4 regions of the Arthrobacter sp. CP30 genome follow, and region 2 is predicted to be linked to each of the others. Evidence: riboswitches for the same ligand, from Rfam matches in the RefSeq annotation. Region 2 holds a riboswitch; each other region holds the start of a gene.
What was found. A riboswitch is a leader RNA that binds a small molecule or an ion and turns the genes downstream of it on or off. The one in region 2 is predicted to bind cyclic di-AMP.
Positions count from the first base shown of each region.

Region 1: linked by a shared signal. The riboswitch ahead of ACTIMO_RS04960 (C40 family peptidase) and the one ahead of ACTIMO_RS09715 (C40 family peptidase) in region 2 are both predicted to bind cyclic di-AMP.
Region 3: linked by a shared signal. The riboswitch ahead of ACTIMO_RS14175 (NlpC/P60 family protein) and the one ahead of ACTIMO_RS09715 (C40 family peptidase) in region 2 are both predicted to bind cyclic di-AMP.
Region 4: linked by a shared signal. The riboswitch ahead of ACTIMO_RS01885 (LysM peptidoglycan-binding domain-containing protein) and the one ahead of ACTIMO_RS09715 (C40 family peptidase) in region 2 are both predicted to bind cyclic di-AMP.

Region 1 is NZ_JBQEMM010000002.1:335,385-342,499, forward strand. It holds gene ACTIMO_RS04945 (O-acetylhomoserine aminocarboxypropyltransferase/cysteine synthase family protein) at 1-247, opposite strand, end outside; gene sfnG (dimethylsulfone monooxygenase SfnG) at 247-1,425, opposite strand; SAM riboswitch class I at 1,419-1,522, opposite strand; gene ACTIMO_RS04955 (hypothetical protein) at 1,627-1,902, shown strand; cyclic di-AMP (ydaO/yuaA leader) riboswitch at 2,038-2,213, shown strand; gene ACTIMO_RS04960 (C40 family peptidase) at 2,217-3,107, shown strand; gene acs (acetate--CoA ligase) at 3,172-5,139, opposite strand; gene ACTIMO_RS04970 (ABC transporter permease) at 5,130-6,023, opposite strand; gene ACTIMO_RS04975 (aliphatic sulfonate ABC transporter substrate-binding protein) at 6,020-7,060, opposite strand.
Region 2 is NZ_JBQEMM010000006.1:30,535-37,649, reverse strand. It holds gene ACTIMO_RS09725 (alpha/beta fold hydrolase) at 1-1,480, shown strand, start outside; gene ACTIMO_RS09720 (NAD-dependent epimerase/dehydratase family protein) at 1,477-2,445, shown strand; gene ACTIMO_RS09715 (C40 family peptidase) at 2,764-3,618, opposite strand; cyclic di-AMP (ydaO/yuaA leader) riboswitch at 3,621-3,797, opposite strand; gene mutM (bifunctional DNA-formamidopyrimidine glycosylase/DNA-(apurinic or apyrimidinic site) lyase) at 3,935-4,897, opposite strand; gene rnc (ribonuclease III) at 4,898-5,719, opposite strand; gene rpmF (50S ribosomal protein L32) at 5,798-6,001, opposite strand; gene ACTIMO_RS09695 (YceD family protein) at 6,004-6,570, opposite strand; gene ACTIMO_RS09690 (YdcF family protein) at 6,686-7,115, shown strand, end outside.
Region 3 is NZ_JBQEMM010000011.1:89,811-96,925, forward strand. It holds gene mobA (molybdenum cofactor guanylyltransferase) at 1-270, opposite strand, end outside; gene ACTIMO_RS14165 (HNH endonuclease) at 267-764, opposite strand; gene ACTIMO_RS14170 (NlpC/P60 family protein) at 992-1,888, opposite strand; gene ACTIMO_RS14175 (NlpC/P60 family protein) at 1,912-2,799, opposite strand; cyclic di-AMP (ydaO/yuaA leader) riboswitch at 2,805-2,973, opposite strand; gene ACTIMO_RS14180 (metal-dependent transcriptional regulator) at 3,207-3,905, opposite strand; gene serC (phosphoserine transaminase) at 4,155-5,279, shown strand; gene ACTIMO_RS14190 (MFS transporter) at 5,392-6,669, opposite strand; gene ACTIMO_RS14195 (DUF3027 domain-containing protein) at 6,704-7,115, opposite strand, start outside.
Region 4 is NZ_JBQEMM010000001.1:370,532-377,646, reverse strand. It holds gene ACTIMO_RS01895 (transglutaminase family protein) at 1-347, shown strand, start outside; gene ACTIMO_RS01890 (metal-sensitive transcriptional regulator) at 1,073-1,480, opposite strand; cyclic di-AMP (ydaO/yuaA leader) riboswitch at 1,792-2,010, shown strand; gene ACTIMO_RS01885 (LysM peptidoglycan-binding domain-containing protein) at 2,013-2,936, shown strand; gene ACTIMO_RS01880 (cytochrome c oxidase assembly protein) at 3,250-4,251, shown strand; gene ACTIMO_RS01875 (DsbA family protein) at 4,542-5,312, opposite strand; gene ACTIMO_RS01870 (sortase domain-containing protein) at 5,609-6,043, opposite strand; gene ACTIMO_RS01865 (hypothetical protein) at 6,342-7,109, opposite strand.

The DNA.
Region 1 (7,115 bases), on a different contig from region 2:
CCACTGCGCCGATCCCGCCCTCGAGGGAGGCGATGCGCTCCTCGAAGGCCGCGACGGTGGGGTTGCCGATGCGCGAGTAGATGTTGCCGTACTTCTGCAGCGCGAAGAGGTTCGCGGCGTCGTTCGTGTCCTTGAACACGAAGGACGTGGTCTGGTAGATCGGGACGGCCCGCGCGCCGTGCGTCGCGTCGGGGGTTCCGCCGGCGTGGAGAGCACGCGTGCGGAAACCGAAGGAACGTTCTGCCATCAGACACCTGCCTTGCTGGGATGGGTTCCGGTGAGGGTCTCGTCCGGATCGAAGTCGACGCCGGCCCTGCGGGCCGCATCCGCCTCGAGCTCGCGCACGATCGGGAGGATGTCCGTCCCGAAGGCGGCGACCTCCTCCTGGAAGTGCAGGTAGCAGGTCAGGAAGAGGTTGACGCCGATCTTCTTGTACTCGACGATCCGCTCGGCGATCTGCTCCGGAGTGCCGATCAGCTGCGTCCGGAAGCCGTCGTTGTACTGGATGAGGTCCTCGAAGGAGGAATCGGCCCACATGCCCTTGCCGTCCTTCGTGGAGGCGCCCGCTTCCTGCACGGCGTCGCGGAAGCCCTCGACCGCGGGACGGTGGGCCTTGGCCACGATCTCACGGAGCGTGTCACGCGCCTCCTTCTCGGAGTCGCGGGCGATGACGAAGCCGTTCAGCCCGTACCGGGGACGGCGCCCGGCGGCGGTGGCCGAGGCCTGCACCCCGGCGATGTTCTCCCTGAACCCGTCGAGGTCCTTCCCGTTCGAGAAGTACCAGTCGGCGACCCGGCCGGCAGTGGCCTGCGCCGCCGTCGAATTGCCGCCGAAGAAGACTTCCGGGTGCGGGCGGCCGGGGACGTCGACGGGCGGGGGGCTCAGTGTGAAGTCCGTGATGTCGTAGTACTTCCCCGACTGGCTGTAGCCCTGTTCGGTCCACAGGCCCCTGAGCACGCGGATGAACTCCTCCGTGCGGACATAGCGCTCGTCGTGCTCGAGCCACTCGAGGCCGAAGTTCACGAACTCGTCCTTCAGCCAGCCGGAGACGATGTTCACGGCCGCGCGGCCGTTCGAGATGTGGTCGGCCGTGATGATGAACTTGGCCAGCACGCCCGGGTGCCACATCCCGGGGTGGACGGCGGCGATCACCTTGAGTCTCTCGGTCGCGGCGAGGAGGGCGAGCGAGAAGCTCGTGGCCTCGTGCTGCTTGTCCGCGCCGTAGGAGGCGGCGTACCGCGTCTGTGACAGGGCGTACTCGAAACCGGCGTCCTCCGCGATCCGGGCGAGCTTGCGGTTGTAGTCGAAGTCCCAGCTGGTGCGCTGCTCGATGGTCGAGACCACGAGACCACCACTGACGTTGGGGACCCAGTAGGCGAACTTCAGGGGAGTGGACAGGTCGGCGACGCTCATGACTTCCTCCATCGTTCTGGCAGTAGCACCCTACTGTCCCCGTGGTGCACGGGGGCCAGGGTTGCTGCGGCGTCAATGAGCCAGATCTCTCGGCCGCTCGGGATGGTCAAGCACGAGTGTGACATCGGGGTCGCGACAATCCAAACAATGTGTCGCTCTGCGTGGTGCCGGATGTCAGGGCGGAGTCCTGGTCCGTACGCCTAGGGTTGGTGCATGGATCACGGCGGAACCGAGGAGTGGAGGGCTGCTACGCGCGAGCAGGAGCGCCTCCTGTGGAACACCCTGTGCTGGGTCGGTGCCGTCCTCACGCTCGTCCTGGCCGGCAGCATCGTGGCGGCATCGAGTATCGGCGGGACATCCGTCGGAGTGTGGTTCTTCGTGCAGCAGTGCGGCCTGCTGATCCTCAGCGCGACGGGGACCGTGCTCGCCTTCCGCCGGTGGCGTTCCGCGGGATCGCGCCGGGAGCGCGCGCTGCAGGGCGATCGGTGACCGGCGGGAAGGGCAGGATACGCCCCGTTACAGAAATGTGACAAACGCCCGGAGCGCTGGGTACTCTCAGTCGGTGCTCCCGTCCACGTGGGGCGCTCCCGCACGGATTGCCGAGCCCTGCCGCCGATCGGGATACGTCCGCATACACCGAAGGCAGGGACGGGGGAACCATCAGTTCCACCGGACGCGCAGGATCCCTGCACGCGTCCTCGGGGTTAAGTCGCACCGCACCGCCCACCGGCGGTGCCCGCGGCCGGGTGACTCCCATCCGAACCCGACAGCTCACCCCGCAGGCATGGGAGAGGTATAGAACCATGTCACGAATCACTTCACCGGCACGCCACCGCGCGGACGTCGACGGAAACCTCGCGCTGCAGGGCCTGTCCCGCGCCGCGAAGAGCGGAGCCACCGCCGTGGGCCGCCCGGTCGCCATCGTCGCCGTGACGTCGGGCCTCGCCCTCAGCGCCGTCGGCACCGCACACGCCGGCACCTACACCGCCGAGGGCACGACGGCTCCGACCGCCGCGGTCGCCCCCGCTGCCGCAGCAAGCGCCGCGGGCACCGCTTACACCGTCGCCGCCGGCGACACCCTGGGTGCCATCTCGGCCCGCTACGGCGTCGAGCTCACCACGGTCCTGACCGCCAACGGCCTCTCGCTCGCATCGGTCATCTTCCCCGGACAGACGATCGTCATCCCCGCCGCCGGTGCTGCTGTCGCGGCGCCGGCCCAGACGGTGTCCGCCCCGGTCGCCGCAGCACCAGCTGCTCCTGCCGTCCAGCAGGCCGCCGCAATCGCTCCGGCTCCGGCCGTGTCCACGGAAGCCGGATCGGGTGTCTACCTGGCCTCGGCAGCGATCACCCCGGTCGCCGCCGAGACCGCTCCCTCGGGCAACGCCGCGGGCGCCATCCTCGGCTCCGCCCGGGCGCAGCTCGCTGCCGGTGCCGTGCAGGACTGCACCGTGCTGGTCGAGAAGGCCCTGCGCGCGGCAGGTATCTCCGTCGGAGACCTCGGCCCCTCGCAGTTCTTCCAGTTCGGCGCCCAGGTGTCCACCCCCGCTCCCGGTGACCTCGTCATCACGGGCGGCCACGTGGCCGTCTACGTCGGCGGTGGCCAGGTCATCAGCAGCGGCATGAACGGCATCAACGCCACCATGCAGCACCCTCTCTCGGATCTTCCGGGAGCATCCTTCGTCCGGGTGGGCTAATACCGGACGGACCACGCACGGGAGACGGCAGGCGCTTGGACGGGGCGCCTGCCGTCTCCTTCGTTTAACCGCGGGGCAGACCTGCCGGAGTAGCGCCTCGGACGCTGAGGCGGAGGACGTCCTGGATCCCGGGGATGCACCCCTCGTTCTGCAGGGATGTCGTGTCCCCCAGCTCCGTGCCCTCGAAGAGCTGCGTGAGCAGGCGCCGCATGATCTTGCCGGAGCGCGTCTTCGGCACGTCCTTGACGACCACGACGGCCGAGGGGCGTGCGATCGGGCCGATCGCCTCGGCGACCTGGGCCCGCAGCGTCCCGGAGACGTCGATCGACGGATCGGTACCGGTGGCCAGCACCACGAAGGCCGCGATGGCATGGCCCGTCACCGGATGGGCGATCGGGCACACGCCCGCCTCGACGACGAGCGGGTGGGCGACGAGGGCCGACTCGATCTCGATCGTCGACAGCCGGTGACCGGACACGTTGATCACGTCGTCCACGCGCCCGAGGATCCAGGTGTCGCCGTCGTCGTCGTACCGCGCGCCGTCGCCGGCGAGGAACCAGCCCTCGGCAGCGAACATCCGCCAGTAGGAGTCGAGGTAGCGCTGGGGATCGCCCCAGACGGTCCGGGCCATCGCGGGGCCGTGACGGTCGACGACGATCAGGCCCTGCTCGCCCGCCGGCACCGCCGCGCCGTGCCGGTCGACGATCCGCGTGGAGACCCCCGGCAGGGCCCGCGCCGCGCAGCCCGGCTTGAACGAGGAGTCCGTGGGGCTGGGGGAGAGGATCGTGGCGCCGGTCTCGGACTGCCACCACGTGTCGACGACGGGGAGCTCGTCGCGGCCGAGGTTCCGGCGGAACCAGCGCCAGGCTTCGGGGTTCACGGCCTCGCCGACCGTCCCGAGGACGCGGAGGCTCGAGAGGTCCCAGGTGGACGGGACACCGTCCGGGAACCAGCCCATGAGGGAACGGACCAGGGTGGGCGCCGTGTAGTAGCTCGTCACGCCGTAGCGTTCGATGATCTCGAAGTGGCGGCCGGGGTGGGGCGTGTCGGGTGTGCCTTCGAAGATCACCTGCGTGGCGCCGTTGGAGAGCGGACCGTAGATCTCGTAGGTGTGTGCCGTCACCCAGGCGAGATCGGCGGTGCACCAGTGCACGTCGTCGTCGCGCTGCGCCGGATCGGGGTGGCTGAACAGGTGCTCGAAGCTCCACGACGCCTGCGTGAGGTAACCGCCCGCGGTGTGGACCAGACCCTTCGGCCTGCCCGTGGTCCCCGAGGTGTACATGATGAACAGGGGCGTCTCGGCGTCGAACGCCTCCGGCTCGTGGTCGCTGGGTGCGGCGTCGACGGCGTCGTGCCACCAGACGTCGCGGCCGTCCGTCCACGGGACGTCCGAGCCGGTGCGCCGGATCACGAGGACGTGCTCGATGCTGCTGCTGCCCGCCACGGCGGCGTCCGCGTTCGCCTTGACCGGCACGGCCGTTCCGCGGCGGTACTGGCCGTCCGTGGTGACGAGGAGTCTGGCTCCGGTGTCCTCCACGCGGAAGCGCAGCGCCTCGGCGGAGAACCCGCCGAAGACGAGCGAGTGGACCGCGCCGATCCGCGCGCACGCGAGGGTGATGACGACGGTCTCGACGAGGACCGGGAGATACACGACCACGCGGTCGCCCTTCCCGATCCCGAGGGCGAGCAGCGCATTCGCCGCACGGCACACCTCGTCCTGCAGGTCCGCGTAGGTCACCGTCCGGCGGTCACCGGGTTCACCCTCGAAGTGCAGGGCCACGCGGTCCCCGCGACCGGCACGGACATGCCGGTCCACGCAGTTGACGGCGACGTTCAGGGTTCCGCCGGCGAACCATTCGATGACGGGGACGCTCAGCGTCCCGTCCGCCCGGGGCTCTGCCTTCGCGAAGGAGTGCAGTGTGTCCCAGGGTCCGGTCCATTCGAGCCGGGCCGCCTGCTCGGCCCAGAAGGCCAGGCGCGCCGCCTCGTCCTGCGCGGGTGCCGCGGCGTGCGTCGTCGTGCCTAGGCCCACCGGCGCACCGCCCAGCGCTCGGCGATCCCGAGCAGGGCGTCCGTGGTCTTGCCGATGATCGCCAGCAGGATGATGGCGAGGAGGATGCGGTCCACGCGCCCGTTCTGCTGGGAGTCGACGAGCAGGAACCCGAGCCCCATCGACGAGGCGATGAGCTCCGCCGCGACGAGGAACAGCCACGACTGGGCGAGCGCCAGCCGCAGGCCGGAGAACAGGGCGGGCACGACGGCGGGGAGCTGCACCGTGGTCAGCAGGCGCAGGCCGTTGACCCCGAAGGCCCGGGCCGCCTCGACGAGGTTCCGGTCCACGTGGCGCAGTCCGAGGTAGAGCGTCGTGAAGACGGGGAAGAAGGCGCCGATGGTGATCAGGGTGACCTTCGAGTCCTCGTTGATGCCGATCCACAGGACCAGGAGCGGCACCCAGGCCAGCGACGGGACGGCGCGCAGGGCGCCGACCGTCGGGGTGAGCAGGATGTCCGCGACGCGGGAGAGGCCGAGGACCGCGCCAGCCACCACGCCGAGCACGGACCCGATCAGGAAGCCGAGGACCACGCGCTGGGTGGAGATGAGGATGTGCGTGGCGAGCTGGCCGCGGTCCACGAGGTCGACGGCGGCCGCGAGGACCGAGGCGGGGGAGGGCAGCTGCGACGGCTTGAAGAAGCCCGACGCCGTGCTGAGGTGCCAGCCGAGCAGCAAGAGGGCGGGGACAATCAGGCCGAGGAGGATGATGCCGATACGGCGTCCCGTGCTGCGCCGGGCACCGCTGCCGGACCCTGCCGGGACATCGCCCCGGCCGACGGCGTCCTCGGCTGTGACGGGAGAGCCGATGGCCGCCAACCCGGCCCGGCTGATCGGGACGGCCCGCTGCCCCACCTCGGAGCTCATGAGCCGGCGCCGATCGAGGCGGGATCGGCCTTCTCGACCAGCGAGGGATCGAGGAGGGACCCGAGGGCCTCGTCGATCTGCTCCTGCGACTGGACGTCGCCGGTCTCGACGAACACGGGGCCGATCTTCTCGAGCACGGCGCGCTGCGCGTCACCCGGGGCCGGGTCGACGTCGAGGTTGGTGCGCTCGATGATGACGGAGTTCGCGACCGCCGGGTCGATGGCTGCGACCTCCGCGAGGATGGCTGCCGTCTCCTCGGGGTTCTCCTTGGCCCACTCCCGCGCCTTCTCGTAGGCGTTCACCACGGTCTGGGCGACGTCGGGCTTCTCCGCGAGGAAGTCCTCCGTCGCGTTGAGGAACCCGTAGCTGTTGAAGTCGATGTCGCGGAAGAACAGCTGCGCGCCGTCCTGCTCCGCCGCGGCCATGATCGGATCGAGGCCGGCCCACGCGTCGACGGCGCCGCTCGCGAGTGCCGCGCGGCCGTCCGCGTGCTGCAGGTTCTCGATGGTCACCTCGGACTGGTCCACGCCCGCCGCCTCGAGCGCCTGCAGGAGGAAGAAGTAGGGGTCGGTACCCCTGGTCGCAGCGATGGACTTGCCGCGCAGGTCCTCCACGCTCGTGATGTCCGAGTCCGGCAGCGTCACCAGGGCGGACCACTCGGGCTGCGAGTAGATGTCGATGGCCTTGATGGGGGACCCGTTGGACCGGGCGAGGAGCGCTGCCGATCCCGCCGTGGAGCCGACGTCGATCGCTCCGGCGCGCAGGGCCTCGTTCGCCTTGTTGGAGCCCGCGGACTGCACCCAGGTGACGGTGATGTCCTGGTCGGCGAGTTCCTCCTCGAGCCAGCCCTGCTCCTTGATGATGAGGCTCAGGGGGTTGTACGTGGCGAAGTCGATGTTCAGGGTGCCGCCCTGCGTGCCGCCGTCCGCTGCGGCAGGGGCGGTATCGGAGGCGTTCTCACCTGCGAGGCACCCGCTCAGGCTGAGCGAGAGCGCGGAGGCGAGGGCGAGGGTGGGCAGGAGGGCGCGGCGGTTCATGGTGGTCCTTCATCGAAAGGGAGGTGCGGAAAGGGAGCGAGGGCGCCCGGGAAGT
Region 2 (7,115 bases):
ACCCGACGTCGTCATCGGGATCGAACGCGCCCTGCTCGCCGCGCGGGCCTTCCGCTGGCCGGGCCGCAGGATCAGCGCCACGCCCCTGACCGCGGCACGACGGCGGGCCCTGCGGGTCGATGCGTCGCTGGGCGACCTCAGGGCCGCGCGTGCGACGGCGGATGCCGGGGTGCAGCCCGAGCCGGACGCCGATGCCGCCATCCTCTTCACCTCGGGTTCCACGGGACCGGCGAAGGGGGTGGTCTACACGCACCGTCAGCTCTCGGCGATGCGGGACACCGTCGGCGCCACGCTCGGACTCGGCCCCGGAGCATCCCTCGTCGCGGGATTCGCGCCGTTCGCCCTCCTCGGCCCGGCGCTCGGCGCCACCTCCGTGACACCGGACATGGACGTCACCGCTCCCCGCACGCTGACGGCGCAGGCCCTCGCCGACGCAGCAGCGGCGATCGACGCGACCGTCGTGTTCGCCTCCCCCGCGGCGCTCAGGAACGTCCTCGCCACCTCGGGTGCCCTGTCGGAGGACGGCCGGACCGCGCTCGGGCGCATCTCGCTGCTGCTCTCGGCCGGAGCCCCCATCCCCGTGCCGCTGCTGGAGGAGGTCCAGGCCCTGGTCCCGGCCGCCGCCCTCCACACGCCGTACGGCATGACGGAATCCCTGCTCGTCGCCGACACCGATCTCGGCGGCATCCGGCGGGCTGCCGCTGCGGCGGCCGCCGGGCTCGACGGCGCAGGGAACGGTGTCTGCGTGGGCCGTCCCGTGCACGGAGCGGTCATCGCCATCAGTCCGCTGGCCCCGTCCGGTCCGGACGTCCAGGACCACGGGCACGGCGCCCGGCCACACCGGCCCGCTCCGGGCGCGGCGACCGGTGAGCCCACCACGGCCCCCGGTGTCACCGGCGAGATCCTCGTCGACGCGCCGCACGTGAAGGACCGCTACTTCCGGCTGTGGAGGACACAGCAGGAATCCGTGCGGACGCACCCGTGGCACCGCACGGGGGACGTGGGCCACCTCGACGCCGAGGGCAGGCTCTGGGTCGAGGGCCGCCTGGGCCACGTCATCACCTCCGCCGCGGGGATCCTCACGCCCGTCGGCCTGGAGCAGGCCTTAGAGATGCTCGGCGACGTCCGCCTCGCCGCCGTCGTCGGCGTCGGGCCGGCCGGCACGCAGGCCGTCGTCGCCGTCCTCGAGACAGCAGCGTCCCGAAGCGCGGCAGCAGCGTCCGGGCGGCCGGTCCGACGGCGGGCCGGAGCGTCCGCTTCGTCCCTGCTCCGGAGGCCGGAGCAGCGGGCCCGCCTGGCCGCCCCGGATCTGGCGGCCGCGGCGCGCCGGGTGGCCCGGGAGCGCGGAGTGGATCTGGCCGCCGTCGTCGAGGTTCCCGCCCTGCCGGTGGACATCCGCCACAATGCCAAGATCGACCGCGCACGCGTGGCCGCCTGGAGCGGCCGGTTCCTCTCGGGCGGCCGGGCAGGGTCCCTGTGACGGTCCTCGTCACGGGGGCCAGCGGCATGCTCGGCCACGCGGTGGCGCAGCAGGTGCTGTCCACCGGGCGGGAGGTGCGCTGCTTCCAGCGGCGCCCGGCGGGGATCGCCGGGACCCAGGAGGTCCTCGGCTCCGTCGATGATCCCGCAGCCGTAGCCCGCGCGGTGGCCGGCTGCTCGTCGGTCATCCACCTCGCCGCAAAGGTCTCCTTCGCAGGTCCCGCTGCCGAGTTCCACCGGATCAACGTCGAGGGGACGCGCCTCCTCCTGGACGCGGCGGAGCAGGCCGGCGTCACCGACGTCGTCCAGGTCTCCTCACCCTCGGTGGCGCATGACGGCACATCGCTGGTCGGCGCACCGGCAGGCCCCGCCGATCCTGCGCATGCGCGGGGTCACTATGCGCGGAGCAAGGCCGCCGCCGAGCTGCTGGCGCTCGGCCGCAGCACCCGTGGCTTCCGGGTTGCGGCGGTCCGTCCCCACATCGTCTGGGGTCCCGGGGACACGCAGCTCGTGGAGCGCGTGATGGAGCGGGCACGTGCCGGCCGCCTCCCGCTGCTCGACGCCGGCACCGCCCTCATCGACACGACCTACGTGGACAACGCGGCGGCTGCGATCGTGGCGTGCCTGGTCCGGATGGACCGCGCCGCGGGACTGTCACTCGTGGTCACGAACGGCGAACCCCGGCCCATCGCCGAGCTCCTGGCCGGTATCTGCCGCGCGGGAGGCGTGACCCCACCGACCCGGAGTGTGCCCGGATCGCTCGCCCGGGGAGCGGGAGCCGTGATCGAGCGCTTCTGGACCGCCCTCGAGCGGTCCGGGGAGCCACCCATGACGCGCTTCCTGGCGGAGCAGCTCTCGACCGCGCATTGGTTCGACCAGCGGCACACCAGGGCGGTCCTCGACTGGCGTCCGGCGGTCGGCATCGACGAGGGGTTCGAGCGGCTCGCCCGCCACTACTCGACCTGACACCGGCCTGCAGACCGCCTGCCCCCGCTGGCTTCGCGCACTCCTGTCCCACCCGCCCGGTCGTCCGGCAGCCGGACCGACCTCCATCACGCCGAGCACGCGCCGTCGTCCGCGGCCGGAGCCTGCGGAGCCTGCCCCGTGCTCGACGTGCACGGCGCTCCCGACCGCTCGGACATGGTGCCGGCCGGCGTCGGAACGGGGGTACGACGAAGGGCGGGATGCTGTGCATCCCGCCCTTCGTCAGGCGTCACTGCTGGAGCTCGACCTCACTCCTTCGGCTCGCAGCGTGACCGCGGACCGGGTGGGCCGACCGATCGATCAGCGGGTGTAGTAGCCGTCCACCGACATGACGGAGACGGGGTGCACCTGCGTACCCTGCGACGGGTTCAGTGCGCTGATCATCTGGCCGTTGCCGAGGTAGATGCCGACGTGGCTCCCACCGTTCTGGCTCACCAGATCACCCGGCTGGGGGTTACCGGTGGGGCGCAGGGCGGCGAACTGGGACCACGTGGTGCGCGGCAGGTTGATGCCGTTCTGCGCGTAGACCCACTGGACGAAGCCCGAGCAGTCCCAGCCGCCGAAGGCCGTGCCGCCGTAGACGTAGCCCGATCCCTCTCCCTGCATGGCCGTTCCGACGATGCCGGTGGCGCCGATCGACGAGGACTGGAGGCTGTAGGTCGGCGCGTCATCGACAGGAGCGGCGACGGGCGCTGCTACGGGAGCGGCGACGGGCGCTGCCGCGGGAGCGGCGACGATCGAGGCGGACTGCACCGAGTACTGCTGCTGGGGAGCGGCGGATCCGCCGAGTGCGATGGACTGGCCCGGGTAGATGACCGAGGCGTAGCCCAGGCCGTTCGCCGAGAACAGGGTGTCCAGGCTGACGCCATGGGCCGCGGCGATGCTGCCGAGGGTGTCACCGGACTGGACGGTGTAGGTACCGGCTGCGGCGGGGGTGGCCGCGACCTGCTGGACGGGAACCGACTGGACGCTGATCTCGCCGGAAGCGCTGGCGGGCAGTGCCGCGCCGAGCATGAGGCCGGAGGCCGCGACGACGACGGCGGCGGGCTTGCCGGCGATCGAGGCGCTCGCGGAGACGGCCCGTGAGGCGGTAACGAGGGGGTTGACACGCGTGGGGACTGCCCGGTGGCGTGCGATATGGCTCTTCTTGGACATGCTGATGCCTTTCCCAATGCCTACGAAGTTAGCTGTCGGGTTCGGATGGGACATCCGGACGTGGTGTTCGTGCACCACCGCCCCAGAGCTGGTGCACGCGCGTCTTGACCCCTAGGACCCGTGAGTGGGTCCGCTATCGGTTCCCCCGCCCCTGTCGATGTGTGTAGCGAACGGTCCGTCCTCATCGACAGGGTTAGGCAGAGAGAGGAGGGGCGCCCCTCCGTGGTGGAGCGGGCGCGGGTTCAACGGTACGCGGTGATCCCCGACTTGTCACGTTTGGATCACGAACGGCCGGGTGCCGCTGTCCCGGCGCTGCTCAGGGTCTCGCGTTCCGCGGCCGGGGCTGGCAGACGGGGCAGAAGAAGGAGGACCTGTTCATGAAATGCTCCCGCCGGATCGACGTGGTCCGTCCCTCTGCAGCACACCTGCGGCACGGCCGGCCTGAACGCCCGTAGGCCTCGAGATCGCGGGCGAAGTAGCCCGATGCACCGTTGACGTTGACGTAGAGGGAGTCGAAGCTCGTCCCCCCAGCGGCAAGGGCACGGGTCATCACCTCGGTGGCGGCGTCCACGATGCGCCGGGTGTCGGGTCGGCGCATCGTCTCCGTGGGCCGCGCATAGTGGAGGCGCGCAGCCCACAGCGCCTCGTCGGCGTAGATGTTCCCGATCCCCGAGACGAGTCCCTGGTCGAGCAGGGCACGCTTCAACCCCGTGCGACGGCGGCGCAGGCGCTGGTGGAACTCCTCGAAGGAGAATGCCGGATCGAGGGGGTCGCGGGCGATGTGCGCGGCCTGGTGGGGCACGAGCGCGGTGTCGCTTCCCCCCAGCCCACCGGGGTGACCGTCCGGTGTCGGCTCGAAGCCCGTGACGAACATCCCACCGAAGATCCGCTGGTCGACGAAACGCAGATCCGTGGGCAGGGCGGAGCCGTCCTCCCCCGTCGCCCGCGACAGGGCCAGGCGAACCTTCAGGTGCTTCTCCGGGGGCGCCGCTGCGTCCTCGATGAGCAGCTGCCCGCTCATGCCGAGGTGGGCCATCAGCGCCAGCGGCGGGGCGGCGTCATCCGCCGCCGGATCCTCGAGGACCATCCAGAGGAACTTCCCGCGCCGCACCACATCGGTGATGCGCGCGCCGGTGACGTCACCGACGAAATCCTCGACCCCGTTGACATGACGACGCAGGGATCGTGGATCGAGGACGTCGACCTTCTCGACCGCCCGCCCGGTGACCCAGCGGGACAGTCCCCGCCGGACCACCTCCACCTCGGGGAGTTCAGGCACTCATGCTCCGTCGTCGGAGTCTGAGCGCTCGGGGAGCCCCGCGTGGTCGGTGTGCCTCCGCGCGCCGCCGGAGCGACCGGTCACGACACCTGCAGGACGCACGCCGACGTCGCCGGCTCCCGTGACGGTCGCAGGCACGTCCTGAACGTCGGCGAGGAGCTTCCACGAAGCAGCCGCAGCCGCCTGCTCGGCCTCCTTCTTCGAGTGCCCACCACCCGCGCCGTACTCCACCCCGCCGATGACGAGACGCGCGGTGAAGGTGCGCGCATGGTCGGGACCCGTCCCGTCGACCTGGTAGTCGATGGCGCCGAGCCGCCTGCCCGCTGCCGTCTCCTGGATTCGGGTCTTCCAGTCCGTCCCCTCACCGAGCACGGCGGAGTCCCGCAGGAGGGGACCGATGAGGCGCATGACCATGGCGCGGGCGGTCTCGATGCCGTGGCTCAGGTACGCGGCGCCGATCACGGCCTCCATGGTGTCGGCGAGGATGGAGGCCTTGTCCCGCCCGTTGGTCAGCTTCTCCCCCTGGCCGAGCAGCACGTAGCTGCCGAGGTCCAGTGCCCTGGCGACGCCGGCGAGCGCCCTGGTGCTGACCACGGCGGACCGTCGCTTCGCCAGTTCACCCTCGGACAGATCCGGGTTGTCCCTGTACAGCGCGTCCGTCACCGAGAGGCCGAGCACCGAGTCACCGAGGAACTCAAGGCGCTCGTTGGTGGGGATGCCGCCCTTCTCGTACGCGTAGGACCTGTGCGTCAGGGCAAGACGAAGCGTCTCGGTGTCGATAGTGACACCGAGACGCTTCGAGAGTTCTTCTGTATTCTTCACGACCGCATCAGCTGATCACGCGTCGGACCGGCGTTTTCCGCCGCTGCGCGGAGCACGGCAGCGGAAGGTGCACCGATGTCAGACGTCGGCTACCTTGCGGCCCTTGTACTCGAGGAACAGCGGGGTGCCGGCCGAGTCGGTGACAACCTTGGCCTGGTGGGCGAGGCTGTAGGTGACGCGACCGTTCTCGAGGGTCTTGACCAGCCTGGGGGCGGTTGCCTTCCACTGGGACCGGCGTGCACGGGTATTCGCGCGGGACATCTTCCGTTTCGGGACAGCCACGGCTAACTCTCTTCCTTCTCGTCTGACTCTGACTTGGGTGCCGCATCGTTCTCGGCGGCAGTGCCCGCCAGCCCTGCGAGGGCTGACCAGCGGGGATCCAGTACTTCGTGGTGGTGGTCCGGATCGTCGTTCAGCCGTGCTCCGCACTCGGAACACAGGCCCTGACAATCCTCCCGGCACACCGGCTGGAATGGCAGCGAAGTGACCACCGCATCCCTCAGCACGGGCTCCAGATCGACGGAATCGCTCTCCACCCGGTGCTGTTCTTCGTCCTCTTCCACCGACAGCGACGCAGAGTCGCTGTAGAAGAAGAGTTCCTGGAGGTCCACGTCGCGGTCGAACCGCAATGGCTCCAGGCAACGGCCGCACTCGCCGGTCACCTCGACGTTTGCCGTTCCCGACACCAGGATTCCCTCGTGGACCGATTCGAACCGCAGGTCCAGCTCCATGTCGGAGCCCTCCTGCACGCCGATCAGCGCCACGCCGAAATCCTTGGGTGCCGGAACATGTTCTTCGATGGTCCGCATGCTCCCCGGACTGCGTCCGAGATCCTTGACACTGAATGTCAGGGGCGAACTGAGATCGCTGCTAATGGTGACTCCTGTAGAACATATGACCGACGTACCATCCTAGCCCGATGGGACCGGCAGGCCCAAAACGCGGCTGTACGTCTACCCTCGGAGGGTGACCAGCCCTTCCATCCCTCCGCATCCTGCTGGGACACCGGATGGCCTCCCGCGGGTGCTCCGCCGGACTCTGCGCTTCTGCACGGTGCTGCTCGTCCTGTGGCTCCTCACAGCCTACGAGTTCTTCTACAACCCGCCGCTCGCCGAGACGGGTCGCGCAGATGCGGTGTTCGTGCTGGCGGGCGCTTCGGACGAGCGCCTCGCGGTGGGACAGGATCTCGTCGACACGGGCGCCGCACCCCTCCTCGTGCTGTCGTCGACGGGCCTGCCGGGCAACACGCAGGCGGACGCCCTGTGTGGAGCGGAGACCCGGAGGACCACGTGTTTCCGCCCGGATCCGCTGACCACCCGCGGCGAAGCACGATCCATCAGCGACATGTCCCGGGATCGCGGCTGGGACGACATCATCGTCGTCACCTCGACGTACC
Region 3 (7,115 bases), on a different contig from region 2:
CCGCCACGAGGTGAAACCGGCCACGAGGCCCGCGGCCGGCCCCGCGAAGGGCGGATCCTCCCGGACGATGGTCGGCGCACCGGCCAGGGTACCGGGCTCCCTGTCCGGGCCGACGACGACCAGGCGGTCCGCGTCGACCAGCGCCGAGCAGGTGTGCTCGAGCAGGGTCCGGCCGCCCAGGAGCAGTCCGGCCTTCGCCACGCCGCCCAGGCGGGAGGACCTGCCGCCGGCGAGGACGATCGCGTCGAACCGCACGGGAGCGGGCGTCATGCGGCCCGCTGGGACAGGAACTCGTTCCACTGCGGGGCCGGCTTCTCCAGCTCGCGGATCTGCCACTGCGGCCCCCGCGGCGGGAGGGGGACGATCCGCAGGCTCCAGCCCAGGCTGGAGAGGGTCTTGTCACCCTTGGCGTTGTTGCAGGTGAGGCAGCAGGCCACGAGGTTCTCCCACGTGTCCTGGCCCCCGCGCGAGCGCGGCATCACGTGGTCTATCGTCGATGCCGGCCGCGCGCAGTAGGCGCAGAGATGGTTGTCGCGACGGAGGACCCCTCGCCGCGTGGCCGAGACGTCGTACCGGTACGGGACCTTCACGTATCGGTTCAGGAGGATCACGGAGGGCCGTCCGAGGATCTCCGTGGGGCCCACGATCGGCTCGTCGTCCTCGGCCACCACGCTGGCCTTCCCCGTGAGCACGAGCACCAGCGCCCGGCGGAAGGTGACCACCGCCAGTGGTTCATACCCTGCATTCAGAACAAGAGTGCGCATGGCACGTTCCTCTTTGCTGACCTGTTCCCCGCAACCGGGTGCCATCCCGTGGTACGGGAGAAGAGCTTCGGATTGACACTGCAAGGGTAAGCCGGGCGCAGGACGGGGGCTAATCGGCGCCGATCGGGACGTGACGTGTCGCGAGCTGGTGGTTCCGGCACTCCTGTGCCGGATGCACGGAAGGACCGGCGCTATGCGCCGGTCCTTCCGTCCTGCTCGGTGGGCGATCAGCCGCCGACGCGGATGTACACGCCGCCCGAGCCGAGCTCGGCGGGCGCGATCACCGTGGTGTTGCCGTTGAATCCGCCGTGGACGGCCTGACCGCCACCGATGTACACGGCGATGTGGGCCATGCCCATGCCGCCGTCGGCGTAGTAGATGAGGTCACCCGGGATGGCCTCGCCGGCACTGACCGTGCGGCCGAGGGACAGGTACCCGGCCGGCCAGCCGTGGAAGTTGATGCCGGCGGCGGCGAGGGCATTGCTCGCCAGGCGGGTGCAGTCCTGCATGACGCCGAGCTGGCCCTTCGCAGCTTCCGCGATGGTCGCGGCGACACCGGAGGACACCGCGGGTGCCGGAGCGGGGGCGGTGACGGGCGCCGGTGCCGGTGCCGCGACGGGAGCCGGGGCGACGGCGGGAGCGGCGACGGCCGCAGCCTGGGGAGCCTGCGCAACGGCCGCCGGGGCGGCGACGGCGGGGGCGGCGGGAGCTGCCGCGGCGACCGGTGCTGCCTCGACGACGGGAGCGGTCTCGACGACGGGGACGGCGACCTCCTCGACGACGGGAGCCACGACGACGGGGGCCTTCGGGGTCTTGACGACAGGCTTGGCCTTGACCTTGACCGGCGTCATGTTGAAGGACACGACGGACGAGTTCGAGGCGACGACGGCCGCGCGAACCGACGAGACCGAGACGTTGGAGGTGGCTACCTCACGCTGCGGCTGCAGGTCGGCGGCGTTGGCCGCGACACCGCTGGTGAGGACGAGGCCGGAGGCCGCGACGATGACGGCGGCCTGGCGGCCGATGCCGCCGGCGTTGGTGGTGACTGCTGCGGCGAGGGCGGAGAAGCCGGCAGTGGTCTGCGCTTCTGAGCGGTGGCGGGCGATCGTGGTGCGTGAAGTCATAAGGGATTCTCCGTGTGTGGTGATCAGCGGACGCGGACGAAGCTTGCGCCGGGAAGGTCTGACAGGTTGTGGATGTCGGTGTTCATGCCGTTGAGGCCACCGCTGATGACCTGGCCGTTGCCGACGTAGATCGCGACATGGCCGCCGGTGATGACGAGATCGCCCGCGGCGGGCGTGCCGACGACGTCACCGAACTGGAAGAACTGGCCCGGGGCCAGGTCTCCGACGGACTTGCCGACGGAGCGCAGGGCGGTCTCGACCATGGCGGTGCAGTCCTGCGCGACGCCGATCTGGCCGTAGGCGGAGGCCACGAGTCCGGCGGCGACACCGGATGACGGAGCGGACTGCTCCACGGGGGCTGCGGGCGCCGGAGCGGCAGGAGCAGGTGCGGCGGCTGCAGGCGCTGCGGCGACCGGGGCGCTGGGCGCGGCAACCGGCGCGGCGACGGCGGCCACGGGTGCTGCTGCGACCGGAACCTCCACAGCGGGAACGACCGGTGCTGGTGCCTCGACGGCGGCGACGGGTGCGGGGGCCGCGACGACGGCGACGGGTGCGGGGGCCGCGACGACGGGGGCTTCCTCGACGACGGGGGCTTCCTCGACGGACTCGGGGGCGGGGGTGACCTCGACGGCGACCCGCTCGAACGTGACCTTCGCCGTGGCCGGGACCGTGACCTCGGCGGAGACGACGCGGCTGATGGTCAGGGCTGCGGAGGACTGGACCTCACGGTCCGCGGTGGTGACGCCGTGGGCCGGCAGGCCGGCCGTGAGGACCAGGCCCGAGGCGGCGACGATGACGGCTGCCTGGCGGCCGACGGAACCGGCGTTGGATGCGACTGCTGTCGACAGGGTGGTCAGCGGGCTGACCGTTTTGGGCGCGCGGTGGCGGCCCAGCGAAGAGCTGGTGGACACGGTGGATTGCCTCTCCCAACGCCTGCGAGGTGAGCTGTCGGATTCGGATGGGAGTCACCCGGCCGCTGCGTGAGCAAGCGACTTAACCCCAAGGATTTCTGTGCAGAAACCCGAAATTGGTTCCCCCGCCTCTGCCATGCGATGGTGCGGACGGACCTCCGGCAATGGCAGAGCTAGGCGATTTGCAGGAGGGTGCCGGATCTAGAGCGAATTTGGCACGAGATGAAGGCTACAACAGAAAGCACCCTATGTCACGTTCCGGTCACGGAACGGTATGTTCTTGGTGACGGCGACCATCCGAGGCGCGCCCGGGCGCGAAGAAATCGCCGTGCCGGCGCCGTGACGGTCCGGGGCCAAGCACCGTCAGGGACCCGCGGTGGAGCCGTCAGGGACCGGTGGTGGAGCCGTCAGGCGGCGACGGACACGAAGACGTGCGACGCGACCTCGGGGGGCAGCTCGAGGGCTCCCTCGACGCCCGGGACACGCACGGAGACGTACCCGCCCACGGACTCCAGCGCGAGGTCCGCACCGGGGCGCAAGCCGCCCTCGTCCAGCTGGGTGAGGAGTTCGGGATCGACCTGGATGGGCTCGGCGAGACGGACGAGCGTCACCCGCTTGTCGGGTGAGTAGGTACCCATGGCCGAGAGCAGGGTGACGACGCCGTCCGTGAACAGCTCCGACCGGATGCCGCCGATGGCCTCGAGACCGGGGATCGGATTGCCGTACGGCGACTCCGAGGGCTGGCCGAGCAGTTCGTACAGCCGCCGCTCGACACGCTCGCTCATGACATGCTCCCAGCGGCAGGCCTCGTCATGGACGTACGCCCAGTCGAGGCCGATCACGTCGCTGAGCAGGCGCTCGGCCAGGCGGTGCTTCCGCATCACGCCGGTGGCCCGATGCCGCCCGAGTTCGGTGAGTTCGAGGTGGCGGTCACCGGAGACGACCACGAGGCCGTCGCGCTCCATCCGCCCGATGGTCTGGGAGACGGTCGGACCGGAGTGGCGCAGCCGTTCGGCGATCCTCGCACGGAGCGCCACGATGTTCTCCTCCTCGAGCTCGAGAATGGTCCGCAGATACATCTCGGTGGTGTCGATGAGGTCCGTCATGCGGGTCAGCTCCTTGGTGCGGTGCGGGTGCGCGGCTGGAATGCCTCACGCGGGTGGGGCACCGCGGCCGCCACAGCCGGTTCCGCCCCATGCCTCCCAAGGTTAACCCATGCGACCGCTCCGGTGATTCCCGCCGAGGGGGTCCCCGGCGGGCGCGGAGGGGCCCCGGGCATCTGTTCACAAATGGAGGGCCACCCGCTGCTGGGGCAGAATGAGGGCGATACCCCCGCCGATCAGCTGGAGCACCCCATGAGCGAAGCGCCCCGCATCCCCGACCACCTCCTGCCCGCCGACGGCCGCTTCGGTGCCGGTCCGTCGAAGGTGCGGAGCGGCCAGATCGATGCGCTCGTCGCCGCCGGACCAACGCTCCTCGGCACCTCGCACCGCCAGGCGCCGGTGCGCGACCTGGTCGGGCGTGTGCGCGAAGGACTGTCCTCCTTCTTCGGCGCCCCGGACGGCTACGAAGTGGTCCTCGGCGTCGGCGGTTCGACGGCGTTCTGGGACGTGGCGACGTTCGGCCTGGTCGACGCGAGGGCCCAGCACCTCTCCTTCGGGGAATTCGGGTCGAAGTTCGCCTCGGCCACCACCCGGGCACCGTTCCTGCAGGAATCGAGTGTCATCACGTCCGCGCCGGGCAGCCGTCCCGATCCCGTGGCCGAGGCCGGCGTGGACACCTACGCGTGGCCGCAGAACGAGACCTCCACGGGCGTGGCCGCACCCGTCCGCCGGGTGGCGGGAGCGGACGACAGCGCACTCGTGGTCGTCGACGCAACGTCCGCGGCCGGGGGGCTCGACGTCGACGTCTCGCAGGCGGACGTCTACTACTTCGCCCCGCAGAAGAACTTCGCCTCGGACGGCGGACTCTGGCTCGGGCTCTTCTCCCCCGCCGCCCTGGAGCGCGCCGCACGCATCGCGGCGGGCGACCGCTGGGTCCCGGACTTCCTGAACCTGCAGACGGCCATCGACAACTCGCGGCTGAACCAGACGTACAACACGCCGTCCCTCTCGACCCTCGTGACGCTCGACGCCCAGGTGGCCTGGCTGAACGGCCAGGGCGGCCTGCCCTTCGCTGCGGCCCGCACCGCGGACTCAGCCGGCCGGCTCTACGCCTGGGCAGAGGCCTCCCCGATCGCCGAGCCCTATGTCGCCCGGGCCGAAGACCGCTCGAACGTCATCGTGACCGTGGACTTCGACGACGCGGTCGATGCGTCGAGGATCGCAGCGATCCTCCGCGCCAACGGCGTCGTCGACGTCGAGCCCTACCGGAAGCTGGGCCGGAACCAGCTGCGCATCGCCACCTTCGTCTCGATCGAGCCCGACGACGTCTCCGCGCTGATCGCGTGCATCGACCACGTCGTGGAGCACCTCCTCTAGACCGGCAGGACCGCCTCTCCAGCCGTCGTGGAGCACCTCCTCCGGACCGCCGGTGCCGCGCCTCCGGCAGCTGCCGGACGAAGCATGCAGGACACTGGCGGGAACTCTCCGCCTACGCCCCGGAGTCCGCAGCGCCCGCCTCGTGGTCGAGACGCAGGCGCCGGGGTGCCGAGCGGTCGTACCGCAACCGCACCTCGTGGTAGCGCCAGGCCCAGAAGATGCCCACCCCGGCGGCCAACAGGCCGGATGCAGCGGCCACGCCGAGGCTCCAGCGGGGCCCGAACATGTCGGACACCCAGCCGACCACGGGCGCCCCGAGCGGCGTGCCACCGAGGAAGATCGCGAAGTACAGGGCCATGACGCGCCCCCGCATGCCGGGGTCCGTGGTCGTCTGGACATAGGCGTTGGCACTGGTCATCAGGGTCAGCGCGAACAGTCCCACCGGCACCAGTGCCAGCCCGAAGAGCCAGAGGTTCGGGGCCAGGGCCGCCAGCACGCAGGCCAGGCCGAAGGCCGCAGAGGCCCCGAAGACGAACCTGAGCCGCGGCCGTTCCCGCCGGGCGGAGAGCAGGGCGCCGGCCACCGAACCGACGGCCATCACCGACGAGAGGACCCCGAACACACCGGCGTCCTGCCCGAATTCGGTCCTCGCCATCGCTGCGATGAACACGGCGAAATTGAGCCCGAAGGTGCCGACGATGAAGATCGCCAGCATCACGATCATCAGGTCCGGGCGGCGCCGCACATAACGGAAGCCCTCGCGGATCCGGCCCTTGCCGGGCGCCTGCCGCGGCTGGCTGTTGAGCTCGGAGGCGCGCATCACCAGGAGGACGTAGACCATCGCTCCGAACGTCAGGGCGTTGATCATGAAGACCCAGCCCGGTCCGACCCCCGCCGTGAGCAGCCCGGCGACGGCGGGGCCGATGAGGCGGGCGCCGTTGAAGGATGCGCTGTTGAGGGCGACGGCGTTCGGGAGGTAGTCGTCACGCACCAGGTCCGAGACGAACGCCTGCCGTGCGGGGGCGTCGAAGGCGGAGACGACGCCGAGCGCCAGCGCGAACGCGTACACGTGCCAGAGGACGGCGACGTCGAGGAGGACCATGAGGCCGAGCCCGATGCCGAGCAGCGCCATGGCGATCTGCGTGGTGGCGAGGAGCTTCCTGCGGTCGACGGTATCGGCGATCAGTCCGGCCCACGGCGCGATGACGAGCTGCGGCCCCAGCTGGAGGGCCATCACGATCCCGAGCGCCGAGGCGTTCTGCGGTGTGAGGATGTCGTAGACCAGCCAGTCCTGGGCGGTCCGCTGCATCCAGGTACCGATGTTGGAGATCAGCGCGCCGATGAACCAGAGCCTGTAGTTGTGGATGCCGAGCGAGCGGAAGGTGCTCATGCTCCTTCCTCCCCGCCCCGGCGACCCACGGCGGTCACTCGTCGTCGGGCTGTCCCGTGGAGGCGGCGGATCCGTCCTCCGTGGCCGAGGGTTCTCCGGCTGCGGTGTCGGTCGGTGCGGGTCCCACCCCGGAGACGACGTCGTCGTCCCCGCGCTGGGCCGACGGCGCAGGACCCGATGCACCAGGGGCCCCGCCCGCGGAATCCTCCGCTGCCCCGTCCGTACCGGCTACGCCCTCCAGCGGCGCCGCGTTGGGAGCTGCTCCCTCCGGCAGGCCGGCGTCATCCGTCGCGGAATCCTCCGGACGCACGCGCTCGGACCAGGGCAGCCACTCGGGCGCCACGAGCGACGCCGCGGACGGCAGCAGGCCCACCTCGCACACGGTGACGTCCTTGCTCCTCGCCACGCGTGCCACACTCGCGTACCACTGCCACCCGCCGTATCCC
Region 4 (7,115 bases), on a different contig from region 2:
AGACCGACACCCCGCGCACCTTCGCAGCCCGCCTGGCCCACGAGGCGGATCTCGCGGGCGAGCCTGCCCAGTCGCTGGCCCGGCTCAGGAACGCCTACGAGCACGAGGAGTACGCCGCGCGGATCCCGGCGGACGGTGCGATCCCACCGGTCCGGCCGGGCGGCGGGAGCGGCGCGGTTCGCGGCGGTGGCTCCGCCACCCTCGCACGGCCCGTCCCAGCGCGCTGGGACGACGTCGATATCGTCACCCGTGCGCTGCGACGTGGGAGCCCGTGGTCCACGAGGGTCAAGGCCAGGCTGTTCCCGCAGTCACTGATGAACCGCTTCCGGTCCAGCCCGCGCGCGTAAGCATTAATGCACTCTCCTCAGCGCAATCAAACCATGAGTGATCAAGAGGTTGGTGCAGCACTATCACCGATATGGCGCGCCAGCTGTCTACGCCCACGATTTGCGAATGACCGTTGGTGAAAGAGTGGCTTGGAAGCTCACCCTCGACCTGATGAAGGCTGGTCAGCGAAATTCAGAATCGACACACCCCGACCCCCGAGGAATAGCTAGAGCCAAGAGGCACGACGGCAGACGTCAATGGAGGTCACTATCGGCGGACACGAGATGATCGCGGATCGGGACGCTGACCGTGACCAGGTAGGGCCGGGCGGCAACCGACAGCCGCAGCAGCCGGTCTGCGTAGGAGACCCTTTTATAGAAAGATGCAGCCATCGTCGGGGAAATGTGGAATTCAGGTGACCGTAGGACGAAAACTCGGTGAGTTTCTCATCGGGTCAGCGGACACCGATGAACATTGGCCGTGAAGGTGTCGCTGCCTCAATGATGATCGACCTCAGTAACGCAACCCAACCACCGGTTGCGGCGATACCCCTGCAGCTCTCGCGGTCGGTAGTCGGTCAAAGCCGTATAAGGGACTAACAAGACACCCCTGTCATCGAGCCGGGGGCCACGCCCTACTCATTGAGGACTCGGCCGCGATGGTGTTGGGAAGCTTCGGTTTTCTAGAGTGCCGAGGCCTGCGCTAGTGACCGGCTGTTGTCGTTGACCCCATCGAATGGGTTCTGTCATCTCAGCAGCCGCCCTATGGCTTGAGTCGCTTCCTTAATTCTCTGATCGATCAGACCTATGTCGGTTGTATCGCCGGTGATGTTCGTACCTGCTGCCTCCCGTGCAGCGTCTGCAACGCAATGCGTCAGGTGACTCTCAAGGAGCCCGAGACTGAAGGCATGCATGGCACTGTTGACGGCAGCGACCTGAGTGAGGATGTCGATGCAGTACTTGTCCTCCTCGACCATTCGGGCTATACCACGAACCTGACCTTCCATGCGCTTGAGCCGACGCAGGTAGGCACTTCTGTCAGCGGCGTAACCATGGTGAGTGCCACTACTCTCATCAACGTTCGGGGCTTCGCCCGATTGTGTCGCACCCCTGGAGGAGATGTCATTAAGGTTGTGTTCGGTGCGAAGTGTCATCTTTGCTTCCCTCATCATCATCGTCGACGACACGAGTGGCCCAGTGCGTTGACGACGCGGTTCTCAGCCGTGTGAGATGCACGGTCCCCTAAGTATCCGTGAAGAAGGTGAACCAGGTGAACGATCATCTGACCAAGAAGTTCCGCGTCGTATCTGGTCATCTGTTTCTCACCCCGTCACTGGCATCCTTCAGGAGTGTGCGTTATGGGAACGTGACAATCGATACCACCCTAGGGTATTGTCCTCACGTGACCCCGGCACCCGCCGAGTTCGCTCTCCCGCGCAGAATGCCGAGCCCTGCCGCTGCTCCCGGGACCCGTTCGCATCACCCAGTTGGCAGGGACGGGGGAACCACGTTTCCACCGGATCGCGACACGTCCCGTGTTGTTGATCCTCGGGGTTAAGCCGATCTACGAAGTCTGTCTGCCACGGTTCGTCCTATGACGCTGTGATGGATAGATCTTCGAGACGGCCGGGTGACTCCCATCCGAACCCGACAGCTCACCCCGCAGGCATGGGAGAGGCAATCACCATGTCACGATCGTCCATTCCGGCACGCCACCGCGCGGCCGTCACTCACTCCGTCGCCCTCGAAGGCCTGGCGTATTCGGCAAAGACCGGCGCCGTCGCACTGGGTAAGCCGGCCATCGTCGCCGCCGCAACCGGCGGCCTCGTCTTCGCCGTCGGAGCCCCCGCAGCGCAGGCAGGAACGTACTCCGAAGCCGCATCGACCGCCGTCACCACCCAGGCACCTGCGGTGCAGGCCCCCGCTGTCCAGACCCCTGTTGTTCAGGCGTCTGCAGCTGGTACCTACACGGTGGCTTCCGGTGACACCATGGGCGCGATCGCTGCACGCCATGGTGTGAACCTTGATGCGCTGCTGGCCACCAACGGCCTGTCCTTCGCATCGGTGATCTACCCGGGCCAGCAGATCAAGCTTTCCGGTCCGGCCGCTGCCAGTGCTGTTGTGAGCCCCGCAGCAGTGCCTGCCGCGCTCCCTGCCAACCAGGTCTTCTACAGTGCACCTGCCCCGGCACCTGCTCCCGCCGCAGCGCCTGCCGGCATCTCCCTCACCTCGGCATCCATTGCGCCCATTGCAGCAGCCCCGGCCGCTCCGGCTGCCGCTCAGCCCACTGTTGCCGCTAGCGGCGTCGGTGCTGCCCTGGTCGCCTCGGCCTACGCCCAGATCGGCTCCACCCAGGACTGCACCATTCTCGTCGAGCGGGCCCTGCGCTCGATCGGCAAGAACGTCGGGGACCTCGGCCCCATGCAGTTCTTCCAGTTCGGGACCGTCGTTGCCACCCCGGCTCCTGGTGACCTCGTCATCCGCCCGGGCCACGTCGCCATCTACGTCGGCGGCGGCAAGGTCATCAGCAGCGGCATGAACGGCATCAACGCCACCATGGAACACCCGCTGTCCGACCTCGCCGGATCCTCCTTCGTTCGCGTCAGCTAGTAGAACTGTCTGCTGAAGCGAATACCCTTGAGCTGAGATAGCGGCAAGTGCCCTGGACGGGGGTGCTTGCCGCTATTTCCTTTTCCACCTCCTCAAATCCCATCCACAGGCACCACGAGGAGGACAGCAGAACCGGCCCGACCACTGAAACCTGCACGTCAAAGTAACGAGCGTCGGCTCAAGTTCCACTGATGCAAGCCAGCCTGGTGCTGTTGCCTCGAGAGGTCCTCCTCACGCGACGCGCATTCGCTGTGGCACAGGCACGCATCACTGATCAGAACTCTTTGGCGGTGATGACCAAGGGGCGGCGATAATGAATGAGGAAGGGCGGGCAACAGTGAACGAACCATGGGTCAGCGGACCGGTATGGATACCGGAAGCACCTCCTTCATGGGCAACGTACCTGGCGCCAACCTTGCAGCCGATCCCGCTGATACCTGCAATCGCCTTACTACTGGGCCTTTTGTACCTGACAGGTGCGATCCGCCTGTGGACATCCGGTAGATCCTGGCCGGTGTGGCGGACAGCAGTTTTCCTCTCAGGGTGCATGATCATCATGATCACCATGGGTGCCGGAGTCGAGGGCTACGGGCTGCGAATGTTCTCCGTCTTCATGTTCCAGCAACTCACTCTCATGATGGCGGTGCCGCCCTTGCTGGTTCTGGGCCGGCCAGGCACGCTCCTCTTACGCGCAACTCCTCACCGTGGCCTCGGCCGACCGGTCCTGAGGCTTGCGCATGCTGGTCTAAAGTCCAGAACGGCTAGAATCCTGCTCCATCCGGCCTTCATGATCCCAGTGTTCCTGGTGAGCTTCTACGGGGTCTACCTCAGCGGTATCGCAGACGCGATGCTGCCCTCCTGGTACGGACACATCACGTTGGAGTTGCTGTTCCTGATTTCTGGAATCCTCTTCACGGTTCCAGTGCTGTCCACGGATCCGCTGCCGGTCAAACAATCCCATCTCGGTCGGTTCCTCGACATCTTCGCAGAGATGCCCTTGCATGCATTCTTTGGCGTCGTGCTGATGATGGCGACTACTCCGGTCGTAGATTTCTTCGGCACGTTACCGGCGGGATGGGATGTCGACCCGTTGACGGACCAGGGCATAGCAGGGGGGCTGGCCTGGTCCTATGGGGAACTGCCATCCGTATTGATGCTGCTGATCATCATGGTGCGGTGGCAGCGCGATGAGACAGTGACCTCAAAAGCAATGGACCGTAAACACAATCTCGAGGGCACACCGGAACTCGACGCATACAACGAATACCTCGAGCAGCTCAGGCAACGCGCTGCACGCCATGACCGCCACCGCTGACCATCACGAAGGACTACCCTTCCCCCAGCTGGTCCAAAGCGGCACTCCCGTCCACCCGATAGAAGTGAGCATCGAAGGAAAAGGCATCGTAGGAGACGGGCAACGCGCCATAGGCGGGTCCGCCGGACTCCTGGCGGTGCTGATCATCCCAATCGCACCTCCACTCGCGGCATCCTTGTTCCGCACACCCTTGTCCTGCGTTTAGCGTCCTGTAGTCCATGTTCTGGGTAGGGTCTGTGCGACGAGGGAGGCCCCGGTCCTAGGCTGCTCTCAGAGCATCCAGCCGCAGGTCAGCGTGCTACGAGTCGGACGGCCTCGCGAAAATCCTGGAGCGACGTGAGAGTGTTGTGGTTCTGGTCGTCGAGAAGAATTAGTGCCGGGGCTCGCGTCACGCCGGCGTGTGCGGCTTCAGCCTTGTCACTGTCGATCAAGGTTCGCACTTGCTCACTGTTCATGTCCGCTTCGAAGCGATCGCTGTTGAGTCCAAGCTCGCGTGCGATCATCAGGTACGTATCGGCCGTGATGGACGCGCTAAGACGGGGGCGTTCCTGCGCTTCGGGATCCAGTGTGAGGGCTTCCAAGTACTGAATGAAGTATCCCTGACGGTCCGCTGCCTCAAGGGCGCTGGCCGCGAGGTAGGCATCGTCCGTTGTGGGCAGGTGTCGTGTCACGAACGTTACCCGCCGTGAATAGTCAGTGCGGAGATTCGCCAGAAACTCCTGTACGGAAATCGTTCCGGGAGAATACAGGTCAATGAACTGAACGAGGACAGCGCGCTCGTGAGAAGCGCGCAAGATAAGTCTGTCGCTACTACTGACAGCCTGCCGAAGAGCAGCTTGCCGATTAGCTGCACTGGTGTTCGGCCTTACCTGATCACTCGTGGCCTGGTTGCTCGTGGCCTGATGACGTGGGGTCTGTTTAGAGACAGGACGTGCAGGCGGAGAGTCCTGGTCGGTGTCATTGTCGTTGGACAGGTACCCCTTACATCCAATGAAGAATGCTATCGATCCCAGGACCAGGATGATGGCTAGGGGAATCATTGCCGCAAACCAAGGATTCATGGGAAGCGTACCGGTCCTATCGCATCAGACCAGGCCCCACACCCTTGAGGTGTCGACGCCCGCCGGAGAGGTCATCTGCCGGCTTACTGCCGACACTGTGCCGCCTTGACACTAGGTACATCGTACCGTGAACAATTTAGGGTAATGATTTCCACCGCCAGCTGTGTCAATAGACCCCCGGTGATTGTGCTCAGTCCGAAGACCGTCAACCCAGACAAGTGCTGGTTGACGGGGGGGGGGGAGGGCAAGTTCAGGGGCCGAGCGCTGAACCGTCGGCCGTAGCCGGAATTTGCGGCTTAGATGCTCTTGGCATAGACGACGTAGTTGTCGTCGAATAGTCCGGTGGCGGGGTCGTAGCCGTCGCAGGTGATCAGGCGCAGTTCGGCGCCGTCGGTGTTGCCGTAGACGGTGAGGGTCGGGAAGTCGTTCTTGGGGTACTGCTCTCCGCGGTCGACGGCGAACTTCACGACGGTGCCGTCCTGCCGGGTGACCTCTACGACGTCGCCGGCTTTCAGGGCGCGGAGGTCCGCGAAGACACCGGGCCCGCCGTCGGTTGCGTTGACGTGCCCGAGGAGGACTGTTGGTCCTTGTTCGCCGGGGCTGGGGGACTGGTTGTACCAGCTGGCGGGAGCGCCTGGCCCGTCGGGTGGAACGTCGAGGGACCCGTTCTCACGCAGTCCCAGGGCCAGAAGATCCGAGCCTGCCCCGATCGCCGGGATGGTGAAGGACACCGGCGCTGATTCGGGGAGGAATTCTTCTGCGGCTTCGGTAGGAGCTGGGGTGGCGCTGGAGGGTGCGGCGGGTGCAGGTGTGACTGTCGGGGCGGCACTGCTGGTAGCCGGTACCGGGGCCGAGGAAGCGCTGGGTTGCTGGGTGGTTGTTGCTGTCTGCGGGTCTGCGGGTGCGCCGCATCCGGTGAGCAGAACAGCAGCGACCGCCGTTGAAACCAGGAAGTTTCGACGGCGGCCGCTGAGTGAACTAATCATGGTGTGAAATCGGTCCGATCAGTTCAGTGGTGCTCTGGTGTGACTAGTTGGTGCGGCGACGGACGGCGTAGGTTCCGCCAGCTGCAACGGCGAGGACGAGGCCGCCACCGAGGGCGAGCATCCCGGCGTTGCTGCCAGTCTCCTGTGCGACACCGGTGTCTGCTCCACCGGAAGGCATGGCGCCCATCTGGGTTGCGGCGAGGTTGCCACACAGTGCCGGCGAGGTGGCGCCGAGGGGGAGCGTGGGGTCGAGGTCGCTCGGGGAGTTGAAGACTTCCTCGGAGACGCCGGCCGTGGCGGGATCCAGGCCGTGGACGACGACAACGGCGGTGCCGGCGGCGAGAGCGTCCTTCGTGTTCTGGTTGACCTCGAAGCTGCGCTGGATATTGTAGGTTCCGCCCTGGCCACCGAGGGCGAGGTTCAGGCCCTCTTCGGGGCCGGTGGCCCCGCTGGTGGTGAGGGTGGTCTGGATTCCACCGTACTTGCCAGCACCTTCAGTGACGCTGACGATGCCGTCAGCGTTGGCGTCATCGGCGCTGGTCGGGCAGGTGCCCATGGCGAGGCCGTGGATGTGCTGGACGTGGGGGTACGGGCCGTCCATGAAGGTCTCGGCGAGGCCGTTGACCTGCAGGTTGACGGTAGCCGTGTCGCCCTTGACGTCGACGGTGACCGTTCCGGTACCGGTGGTGCCATTGAGCTGGCCCAGCGTGGACGAGTAGGAGCCATCAGCAGCCATGGCGGGGGCACCGGCCATGGCAACGACGCCAAGAGCCAGAGCGGGAACTGCGAGAAGCCGCATTTTCTTGTTCATGGGAAA